One region of the Streptomyces sp. NPDC057694 genome, then DNA from elsewhere that is predicted to be linked to it. Evidence: riboswitches for the same ligand, from Rfam matches in the RefSeq annotation. Region 1 holds a riboswitch; each other region holds the start of a gene.

What was found. A riboswitch is a leader RNA that binds a small molecule or an ion and turns the genes downstream of it on or off. The one in region 1 is predicted to bind cobalamin.
Region 2: another riboswitch for cobalamin. It lies ahead of cobN (cobaltochelatase subunit CobN); the one in region 1 lies ahead of ACFVDP_RS31815 (ribonucleoside-diphosphate reductase subunit alpha).
Region 3: another riboswitch for cobalamin. It lies ahead of metE (5-methyltetrahydropteroyltriglutamate--homocysteine S-methyltransferase); the one in region 1 lies ahead of ACFVDP_RS31815 (ribonucleoside-diphosphate reductase subunit alpha).

The regions. Positions count from the first base shown of each region.
Region 1 is NZ_JBHVIX010000019.1:114,609-117,875, forward strand. Features, by position in the region: gene ACFVDP_RS31815 (ribonucleoside-diphosphate reductase subunit alpha) at 1-1,571, opposite strand, end outside; cobalamin riboswitch at 1,696-1,837, opposite strand; gene ACFVDP_RS31820 (hypothetical protein) at 1,915-2,748, shown strand; gene ACFVDP_RS31825 (GNAT family N-acetyltransferase) at 2,738-3,256, opposite strand; gene ACFVDP_RS31830 (nucleoside hydrolase) at 3,253-3,267, opposite strand, start outside.
Region 2 is NZ_JBHVIX010000027.1:75,813-79,079, forward strand. Features, by position in the region: gene ACFVDP_RS37015 (cobalamin biosynthesis protein CobG) at 1-1,191, opposite strand, end outside; cobalamin riboswitch at 1,270-1,395, shown strand; gene cobN (cobaltochelatase subunit CobN) at 1,428-3,267, shown strand, end outside.
Region 3 is NZ_JBHVIX010000001.1:1,234,798-1,238,064, reverse strand. Features, by position in the region: gene metE (5-methyltetrahydropteroyltriglutamate--homocysteine S-methyltransferase) at 1-1,280, opposite strand, end outside; cobalamin riboswitch at 1,443-1,677, opposite strand; gene ACFVDP_RS05650 (hypothetical protein) at 1,676-1,987, opposite strand; gene ACFVDP_RS05645 (LAETG motif-containing sortase-dependent surface protein) at 2,191-2,625, shown strand; gene ACFVDP_RS05640 (RNA polymerase sigma factor) at 2,648-3,267, shown strand, end outside.

The sequences.
Region 1 (3,267 bases):
GAGTCGAACGGCAGGCGCAGCTTGAAGAAGACGTCCTGGAGCCCCATCGCGCCCAGGCCCACCGGGCGCCAGCGGGCGTTGGAGCGGCCCGCCTGCTCGGTCGGGTAGAAGTTGATGTCGACGACACGGTCGAGGAACGTGACGGCGGTGCGGACGGTCTCGTCCAGGCGCTCCCAGTCGATGTCGCCCTCGACGACGAACGAACCGAGGTTCACCGACCCGAGGTTGCAGACGGCCGTCTCCCCGTCGTCCGTGACCTCCAGGATCTCGGTGCACAGGTTCGAGGAGTGGACCGTGTGGCCGGGCTCCGCGGTCTGGTTGGCGGTGCGGTTGGCGGCGTCCTTGAACGTCATCCAGCCGTTGCCGGTCTGCGCGAGGGTGCGCATCATGCGGCCGTACAGGTCGCGGGCGGGGATGGTCTTGCGCGCCTTCCCCTCGGCCTCGGCCTTGCGGTACGCGGCGTCGAACTCGTCGCCCCACAGGTCGACCAGCTCGGGCACGTCGGCGGGGGAGAACAGCGACCACGGCCGGTCGGCGTCCACGCGGCGCATGAACTCGTCGGGGATCCAGTGCGCCAGGTTCAGATTGTGCGTACGGCGCGCGTCCTCACCGGTGTTGTCGCGCAGCTCCAGGAACTCCTCGATGTCGGAGTGCCACGTCTCCAGGTAGACGGCCGCCGCGCCCTTGCGGCGCCCGCCCTGGTTCACCGCGGCGACGGAGGCGTCGAGCGTCTTCAGGAACGGGACGATGCCGTTGGAGTGCCCGTTCGTGCCGCGGATCAGCGAACCCCGGCTGCGGATGCGGGAGTACGAGAGCCCGATGCCACCGGCGTGCTTGGAGAGGCGGGCCACCTGGTGGTAGCGGTCGTAGATCGAGTCCAGCTCGTCCAGCGGCGAGTCGAGCAGGTAGCAGCTCGACATCTGCGGGTGCCGGGTGCCGGAGTTGAACAGGGTGGGGGAGGAGGGCAGGTAGTCGAGCCGGCTCATCAGGCCGTACAGCGCCGCGACCTCGTCGAGCGCCCGCGCCGAGTCGTCCTCGGCGAGACCGGCCGCGACGCGCAGCATGAAGTGCTGGGGCGTCTCGATCACCTTGCGGGTGATCGGGTGGCGCAGCAGATAGCGGCTGAAGACGGTGCGCAGGCCGAAGTAGCCGAAGCGGTCGTCGGCCGTCCGGTCCACCAGTGCGTCGAGCCGCGCGGCGTGGACGCGCACGAACTCGGCGGTGCGGTCCGCGATCAGGCCCTCGCGGTGGCCGACGGCGATCGACCCGGTGAACGACGTGACGCCCTGCGAGGCGGCCTCGGCGGCGATGGAGAGCGTGAGCAGCCGCGCGGCGAGCCGGGAGTAGACGGGGTCCTCGGAGATCAGCCCGGCCGCGCCCTCGGTGGCGAGTTCGCGCAGCTCGGCCTCGTCGGCCCGCGCGCTGCGGCCCCGCAGCGCGGCGGCCGCGACCCGGCCGGGATCCGCGGCGGGCAGATCGGCGGTCAGCTCGGTCAGGGTGCGCAGCAGCGCGGTACCGGGGGCATCCGCCTCGGCCACGGCTGAGGCAGGATCAGCGGGCGCGATGGTCACGGTGGGGCTCTCCCTCGCTCGGCTCGGGGCCCGCGGGGGAACAGTGGCCCGGGCCCGCGCACGGCAGGGCCCGCGTCACCGGCCCATTCCACGAGGCCCGGACGTCTTCGACACCCGGGCCGAGTGGCTCGGGTGTGCCGTCTGCAGGTCTTCGGACTCACGTACACGCTTTTGAGGCTTACGTTCACCGTTGCGGGACAGTTCCGGATTTGCACCGGATTCCCCTGCGCTGACAGCGAGAGCGAGCATACATGTTGTGTCGGGTGTTCGCGGCAGCCCCACATGTTGTGTCGGCTAGGGTGACGGCCAGTCGAGTGTGGACGATCTTGGGGAGAGTGGTTCCATGCGTGCGGGGCGAGTGACGGCCATGGTGCTGGTGGGACTCTTGGCGGGCTGTGGCACCCAAGGGGTGAACGGGACGGGGGAGGCGGACAAGGCGGCGCCGAGGTCGTCGGCGCCCGGGACGCCCACGTCGGCCTCCGCGAGCCCGGCCGCGTCGCCGCCGGGGATCGTGCCGCCCACCGGCGCGCCGACCGCCCCGGGCGTCGACTCCGTGGCGCCGTCGCAGCGGACCTTCACCGGCGCGCAGCTGGATGCCACCCTGCTGCCCGACTCGGCCTTCGGCCGGGGCCTGGACAGCAAGGATCAGCACCAGGCCGGGGTGTTCAAGAACACGCACGAGCAGCGGCGCGGCTGGTGGTCGTACTGCCTGGAGTCGGAGGAGGATCCGGCGTGGCTCGGCCCGGCCGCCTACCGCGGCACGGAGGCGTACTCCCACTCCCTGTGGACGAACCGCAGGACGCGGCCGCCCCAGGGCCACATCATGGTGTCCCAGCACCTCGTGTCGCTGACCACGGCCGCCGCTCGTGACCTGCACCGCGTCGAGCAGGACATCCTGCGCCACTGCCCGGAGTTCGGCTCCGACATGGAGGCCGGCACCGCGACCGAGCGCTACCGCGTCGAGCCCTTGAAGGGGCTCGGCGACGAGGCGAACCTGGAGGTCCAGGAGATCGTCTACGAGGGCGACACCAGAACCTCGTACCGGGCGCACGTCCGCGTCGGCGGCGTCCTGGTCCGGGTGGAGAGCGGCGAGGACCCGGACCGCGACGCGACCGTCCGCTGGGCCGCGCAGCTCGCCAGGGACGTGCGCGGCGATCTGTACGGGATCAGCCGCTGAGCCTCAACTCGTAGCCCAGGAGCGTCACTTCGGGCACCGGCGCCCAGTCCCGGCCGGGCGCCCGGCGGAACCCGAGCCGCTCGTAGAGCCGGTGCGAGGCGGTCGCGACGGGCTGGGTGGACAGCACGAGGGCCGTGCGTCCGTCGGCCCGCGCGCGGTCGATCATGGCCCGTACGAGGGCCGCCCCCGCGCCCTGCCCGCGCGCCTCGGCGGCCACGGCCAGCATCCGGAACTCGGCCTCGCCCTCCCGGGCCACCTCGGCGTAGGGATGGTCGTGCGCGGGGACGTACGTGACACCGCCGAGCACGGCCCCGTCGGGGCCGACGGCGACGAGCACGGTCGCCTCCCGGGCGCGCCGCGCGACATCGCGCAGTTCGCCCGCGTACCAGTCGCTCTCGCCGAACGCGAGGAGCCCGCTGTCCAGATAGGCGGCGGCACCGATCTCGCCGAGCCGGGCGTGGTCCTCGGGGCGCACGGCCCGGACGGTGACAGCCGGGGGAGCGCTCACGCCACGCTCGG
Region 2 (3,267 bases), on a different contig from region 1:
GCCGCAGCGGCGGTCGCAGCCCGACCAGTACGTGGGCAGGGTCGGGTGGGCCTCGGCGAGGTGGGCTGTGGCGTCCGCGCGGACGTCGGTGTGGGACTTGGCGCAGCCCGGGCTGCCGATGCAGGCGCCTACGCGGGTCCAGGGGGTTTCGGGGTGCTGTTCCTCTTCGGTGGCGCCGGGGATGACGATGCGGCGCCAGGGGGTGACGCGGAGTTCTTGTGCGGGGAGTTCTGCGGCGCGGGCTACGAGGTCCGCCCACTGGTCGGGGGTGGCCGTACCGAAGGGGAGGGCGATGCCGGTTGTCGTCGGGTGCGCGTTCGTCGTGGCTGGTCGCGCAGTTCCCCGCGCCCCTACGGGGCGCTCTTCCACGCCGGGTCCGGCACATTCAGCCCCTCCGGCGTTTGAGGAGCGGGGTCCGGGGCGGAGCCCCGTGCCCGTCGTCGGGTGCGCGTTCGTCGTGGCTGGTCGCGCAGTTCCCCGCGCCCCTACGGGGCGCAGTCCCAGGCGACGGGACAGGCGGGCCGTCAACTCGCCTTCGGGCAAGCCGAGTTCAGAGACGCGCCACACCCGGCGATCGGAGACCTCCCTGGCCGCCTCCACAAAGACTTCAGCCGCGCTCACAGCAGCCCGCGCAGCGTCCTCGTACGGCACCCGGAACGCCACACCCCCGACGGAGAGGAGCCCGTCGCCCCCGGGCAGCCCCCGAAGAAGGACATCCGGGCCGAGCCCGGCGACATCCCCGCGACCGTCGTCCAGCGCGAAAAGGAACCGTCCGGACAGTTCGGGCGTGACGGAACTCGCGATCAGCGCCGCGTCGAGCCCGCGCAGCCACCCGCGTACGTCGACGTGCCCGCCCCCGTCGAGCCCCGACATGGGTGAGGCGACCACATTGCGGACCCGCTCGTGCGCGGGCGACGGCAGCAGCCCGGCCGCGCTCAGAGCGTCCGCCAACTCGCCGCCGCAGCCGTCCCGCAGCCCGCGCAGCTGAACGTTTCCCCGCGAGGTGAGATGGAGCACGCCGTCCCCGAGCCGCCCCGCGAGAGCGCCCAGCGCCCGCGCCTGCGTCACCGTCAGCACCCCGCCGGGAATCCGCACCCGCGCCAGGAAACCGTCGTCCGCCGCGTGCAGCCGCAGCGCGCCCGGGCAGGCGTCGCCCCGGGCGGGATCAGCGGATATGTGGGTGGGGGACATGCCGGGGAGCATACCCATGGGGCTGTGACGAGCGCCCCGTACCGGGGTGCGCACCGGCCCCGTACGATGGCCGCACAGACCAACATCGCCAGCGACGGCGACAGGGGAGGAAGCCGGTGCGAATCCGGCGCGGTCCCGCCACTGTGAGTCCCGTGCCCGGCACGGGATGAGCCAGGAACTCCTGCCGTCGAACGACCACCCGGGGCGCGGACACCCCGAGGAAGGCCAGCCGACGCATGCCCCAGCAGCTGCTGCTCCTGTCGACCTCCGACACCGACCTGCTCAGCGCCCGAGCGGCGAACGCCGCGGAGGACACCCCGGTCGAGTACCGCTTCGCGAACCCCTCCCGGATCAGCGTCGAGCACGATCTCGACGCGCTGCTCGACGGCGCGGGCCTGGTCGTCGTCCGGCTCCTGGGCGGGGTCCGCGCCTGGCAGGACGGCATCGACCGGCTGACCGCCGCCGGGGTGCCGCTGGTCGTCCTCACCGGTGAACAGGCGCCGGACGCCCAGCTGATGGCGGCCTCCACGGTGCCCGTCGGCATCGCCGCCGAGGCCCACAAGTACCTGGCGCACGGCGGCCCGGCGAACCTGGAGCAGCTCGCCCGCTTCCTCTCCGACACCGTGCTGCTCACCGGCCACGGCTTCGAGCCGCCGCAGCCCGCGCCCTCCTGGGGCGCCCTGGACCGGCCCGCGTCGCAGGCCGGCGGCCCCACGGTCGCCGTGCTCTACTACCGCGCCCACCACATGAGCGGCAACACCGCCTTCGTGCACACCCTGTGCGACGCGATCGAGGCGTCCGGCGCCCGCCCGCTGCCGCTGTACGTGGCGTCGCTGCGCACCCCCGAGCCCGAGCTGATCGAAGCGCTGACCGGCGCCGACGCCATCGTCACCACCGTCCTCGCGGCGGGCGGCACCCGCCCCGCCGAGGCGAGCGCGGGCGGCGACGACGAGGCCTGGGACGCGGGCGCGCTCACCGGCCTCGACGTGCCGATCCTCCAGGCGCTGTGCCTGACCTCGTCCCGCGCCGACTGGGAGGCGAACGACGAGGGCGTATCGCCGCTCGACGCCGCCACGCAGATCGCGGTGCCGGAGTTCGACGGCCGGCTGATCACCGTCCCGTTCTCCTTCAAGGAGATCGACGAGGACGGGCTGCCCGCCTACATCGGCGACCCCGAGCGCGCCGCCCGCGTCGCCGGGATCGCCGTCCGCCACGCCCGCCTGCGGCACATACCGGCCCGGGACAAGAAGCTGGCGCTCGTCCTGTCCGCGTACCCGACCAAGCACTCCCGGATCGGCAACGCGGTGGGCCTGGACACCCCCGCCTCCGCGATCGTGCTGCTCAAGCGGCTGATCGACGAGGGCTACGACTTCGGGGACACCGACGGGATCCCCGGCCTCGCCTCCGGCGACGGCGACGAACTGATCCGCGCGCTCATCGACGCGGGCGGCCACGACCAGGAGTGGCTGACCGAGGAACAGCTCGCGAAGAACCCGGTCCGCATCCCGGCCGCCGACTACAAGCGCTGGTACGTGACGCTGCCGCAGGAGCTGCGGGACGGTGTCGAGCGGCACTGGGGCCCGCCGCCCGGCGAGATGTTCCTCGACCGCTCCCGCAACCCCGAGGGCGACATCGTGCTCGCGGCGCTGCGGCGCGGGAACCTGCTGATCCTCATCCAGCCGCCGCGCGGCTTCGGCGAGAACCCGATCGCGATCTACCACGACCCCGATCTCCCGCCGTCCCACCACTACTTGGCGGCCTACCGCTGGATCGCGGCCTCCGCCGACGACGGCGGGTTCGGCGCCGACGCGATGATCCACCTCGGCAAGCACGGCAACCTGGAGTGGCTGCCCGGCAAGAACGCCGGCCTGTCCGCCGCGTGCGCTCCCGACGCGGCCCTCGGGGACCTGCCGCTGGTGTACCCGTTCCTGGTCAACGACCCGGGCGAGGGCACCCAGGCCAAGCGCCGGGTGCACGCCACGCTCATCGATCACCTGGTGCCGCCGATGGCGCGCGCCGACTCCTACGGTGACATCGCGCGCCTGGAGCAACTCCTCGACGAGTACGCGCAGATCG
Region 3 (3,267 bases), on a different contig from region 1:
TCGGGGTACGGCTGAGAGCGCCGGGCCTGCGCCTCGGTGACCGCGGCGGCGCGGGCCCGCACCGCGGGGTCCCGGGTGAGGGGCGAGGCGGCGCGGGAGGAGAGCGCGGCGCGGTTCACCGCGAGTTCCGCGGTGATCGAGTCCGTGCCGTGGGCGAGGCCCTTGGCGAGGGTGGCGATCTCCACCGTCTTCTGGCGGGCGAAGGCGAGCCAGCGCAGGATCTGCGGGTCGACGTCACGTTCCAGGGCGGCGTCCAGCGGGACGTGCAGCAGGGAGCAGGAGGCGGCGACGTCGACGCGGTCCGCGAGGCCGAGGAGGGTGCCGAGCGTGGCGAGGGACTTCGTCAGGTCGTTGACCCAGATGTTCCGGCCGTCGACGACACCGGCGACCAGGCGCTTGCCGGGCAGCCCGCCGACGGCGGCGAGCGCGTCGAGCTGGGCGGCCGCGGCGTCGGTGAAGTCCAGGGCGAGGCCTTCGACGGGTGCCTTGGCGAGTACGGGCAGGGCGTCGCCGAGCCGGCCGAAGTAGGAGGCGACCAGCAGCTTGGGCCGGTCGGCCGCCGCACCCAGCTCACGGTAGGCACGCTCGACGGCGTTGAGGTCGGCCGTGGTGCGGTCCTGGACCAGGGCGGGCTCGTCGAGCTGGACCCAGCCGGCCCCTGCGGCGCGCAGGTCGGCGAGGACCTCCGCGTACACCGGGAGCAGCCGGTCGAGGAGGGTGAGCGGGTCGAAGTCGGCGGCGACACCGGGCGCGGGCTTGGCGAGGAGGAGGTAGGTGACCGGGCCGACCAGGACCGGGCGGGCGGACAGCCCGAGGGCGAGGGCTTCCCGCAGCTCCGCGACCTGCTTGGCGGAGTCGGCGGTGAACACGGTGTCCGGCCCCAACTCGGGCACCAGATAGTGGTAGTTGGTGTCGAACCACTTGGTCATCTCCAGCGGCGCCACGTCCTGGGTGCCGCGGGCCATCGCGAAGTAGCCGTCGAGCGCGTCGGCGTCCACCGCGGCGCGGTGGCGCGCGGGAATCGCGCCGACCATCACGGTGGTGTCGAGGACGTGGTCGTAAGGGGAGAAGTCGCCGGTGGGGACTTCCGAGATCCCGGAGGCGGCGAGCTCCCGCCAGTTCCCCCGGCGCAGTTCGGCGGCCGTGGTCCGGAGGGCGTCGGCGGTGACGCGGCCCTTCCAGTACCCCTCGACGGCCTTCTTCAGTTCACGGTTCCGGCCCTGACGGGGGTAGCCGTACACGGTGGCCCGTGCTGCCGCGGCTTCGGTCCTGGTGGTCACGGAGTTCTCCTTCGAGAGACGTATCCCTGAGATCCCGAGGACCCGAACGCGTGAAGGAGCGACAGAAACGACAGGGCGACCTCACGCGGCAAAGGCGCGGTCGTCCGCCGGATATGTACGCCGACCCGCCCTCGAGGTCACCGGGATGTCCGCGCACGCGTCGTACGCGCACGGGCAGGTGGCAGGTCTTCGGACTCGCGGGCCCGTCCCGTGCGTGTCACCACGTACAGGACTCCTACTGGCCGTCGCTTCCCAGGTCCCGTTCCTCGGGTCCCAGTGCGTGTGACGGCGGTCGTTCCCACTCACCGCTGCGGGGCAGTCCCGGATTCCCACCGGGTTCCCTCTTGCGACGCATCCCGCCTGGCGGACGGGGCGAACCAGCTGCGGGGCCCACCCTACCGGCCGGTGGTGTCGGGCACGTCCGGCCCGCTGCCGCCCTCGGCGCCCGCGCCCTGCCGGGCACGACGACGGCCGAACAGAGCACCGCCCGCGACCACCAGACCGATGGCGACGACCTTGGCTGCTCCGTAGTAGCCCGTCGCGAGGTTCTCCGGGGTGCCGGGCAGCCGGAGGAGGACCCACGCCGCCGCGAGAACGCCGATCACGATCACGACCACGGCTCCCACCGCTCCGAGATCCGCCCACCAGGGCTCCGCGCCGTGACCCCGCTCCTCGTGCCCCGCGATGTCCTTCTCGGTGTCCGTCAACGCCTCGTACTCCCCTGTGATCGTGGTGCTCGCCGAGGAAGATGCGGGTCAGGGGGCGACGGTTCCCAGGAGTGGATCTTCGGGGTGTCCGCGGACCCCGGCGAAGATTTTCGTGCGACCGCGGCAACCTGGCGCGGGGTCGCGCGTCGTGTGGGGGTGAAGGGCGCCGTCCGGCGTCCTCGTCCCGACCGTGGAGAACGACCGTGAAGCACCTCGTCCCCGTCCGCAGCGCCGTTGTCGCCACCGGCCTGCTGGCCGCCCTGGCCTCGATCCCCGCCGCCCACGCCACGCCCGCCCCGTCCTCGGCCGCCGCCACCGAGGCGCCGAGCGCGTCGCCCGCCACCGGCGCTCCGAAGCCCGCCACGAGCGAGCCGCCGACGGCCGAACCGTCCACCGCGCCGGGCGGCAAGGAGTCCGCCACCCCCTCGCCGGTACCCAGCGCCGGCGACGCTACCGAGGCGCCCTCGCCCGCCCCCGCCGACGGTACCGAGGCGCCCTCGGCAGCTCCCGCCGACGACGAGCTGGCCCATACTGGTTCGTCGAACACCGGTACGGCCGTCATGGGCGCCGGGGCCGTCGTCCTCGTCGCCGGTGGAGCGGGAGCCCTCTTCGCCGTACGCCGCCGCTCGCACCGCTGACGCAGCCCACCCGAGGATCTCTGTGCACAGCTCCGCAGTCACCGAACTCGCCCCACGGCCACAGCCGTTCACGCTCGCCCACGGCCGAACCCGTCCGGGGTGGCGGGCGCTGCTGCGCGGGCTGCTGCGCCGCGACCGGTCCACTCTCGAAGCGGCGCCCGGCCCGGCCGCGCGCCCGTACACATCCCCGTACGGCACCACGCACCCGCACCCGCACCCGCACACCGACCGGCCGCCCACGATCAGCGAGCTGTACCACGCGCACCGGCTGCGCATGGTGCGGCTCGCGGTGCTGCTCGTGGACGACCTGTCCACCGCCGAGGACGTCGTGCAGGACGCGTTCACGGCCCTCTACCGACGCCACGGAGAGCGCATCACGGAGGTCGACAACGCCCTCGGCTATCTGCGGACGTCGGTCGTCAACACCGCACGGTCGGTGCTGCGCCGACGCCGCACGGCCCGGGCCTGGACCCCGCCGCCGGCCGGTGCCGCCCCTTCGGCGGAGGACTCCGTCGTGCTCGACGAAGCGCACCGCGAAGTCCTCGCCGCACTCGCCCGGCTCACCCCGCGCCGCCGCGAGGTCCTCGTCCTGCGCTACTGGGCCGAACTCAGCGAGGCCGAGATAGCCGCCGCCCTCGGCAT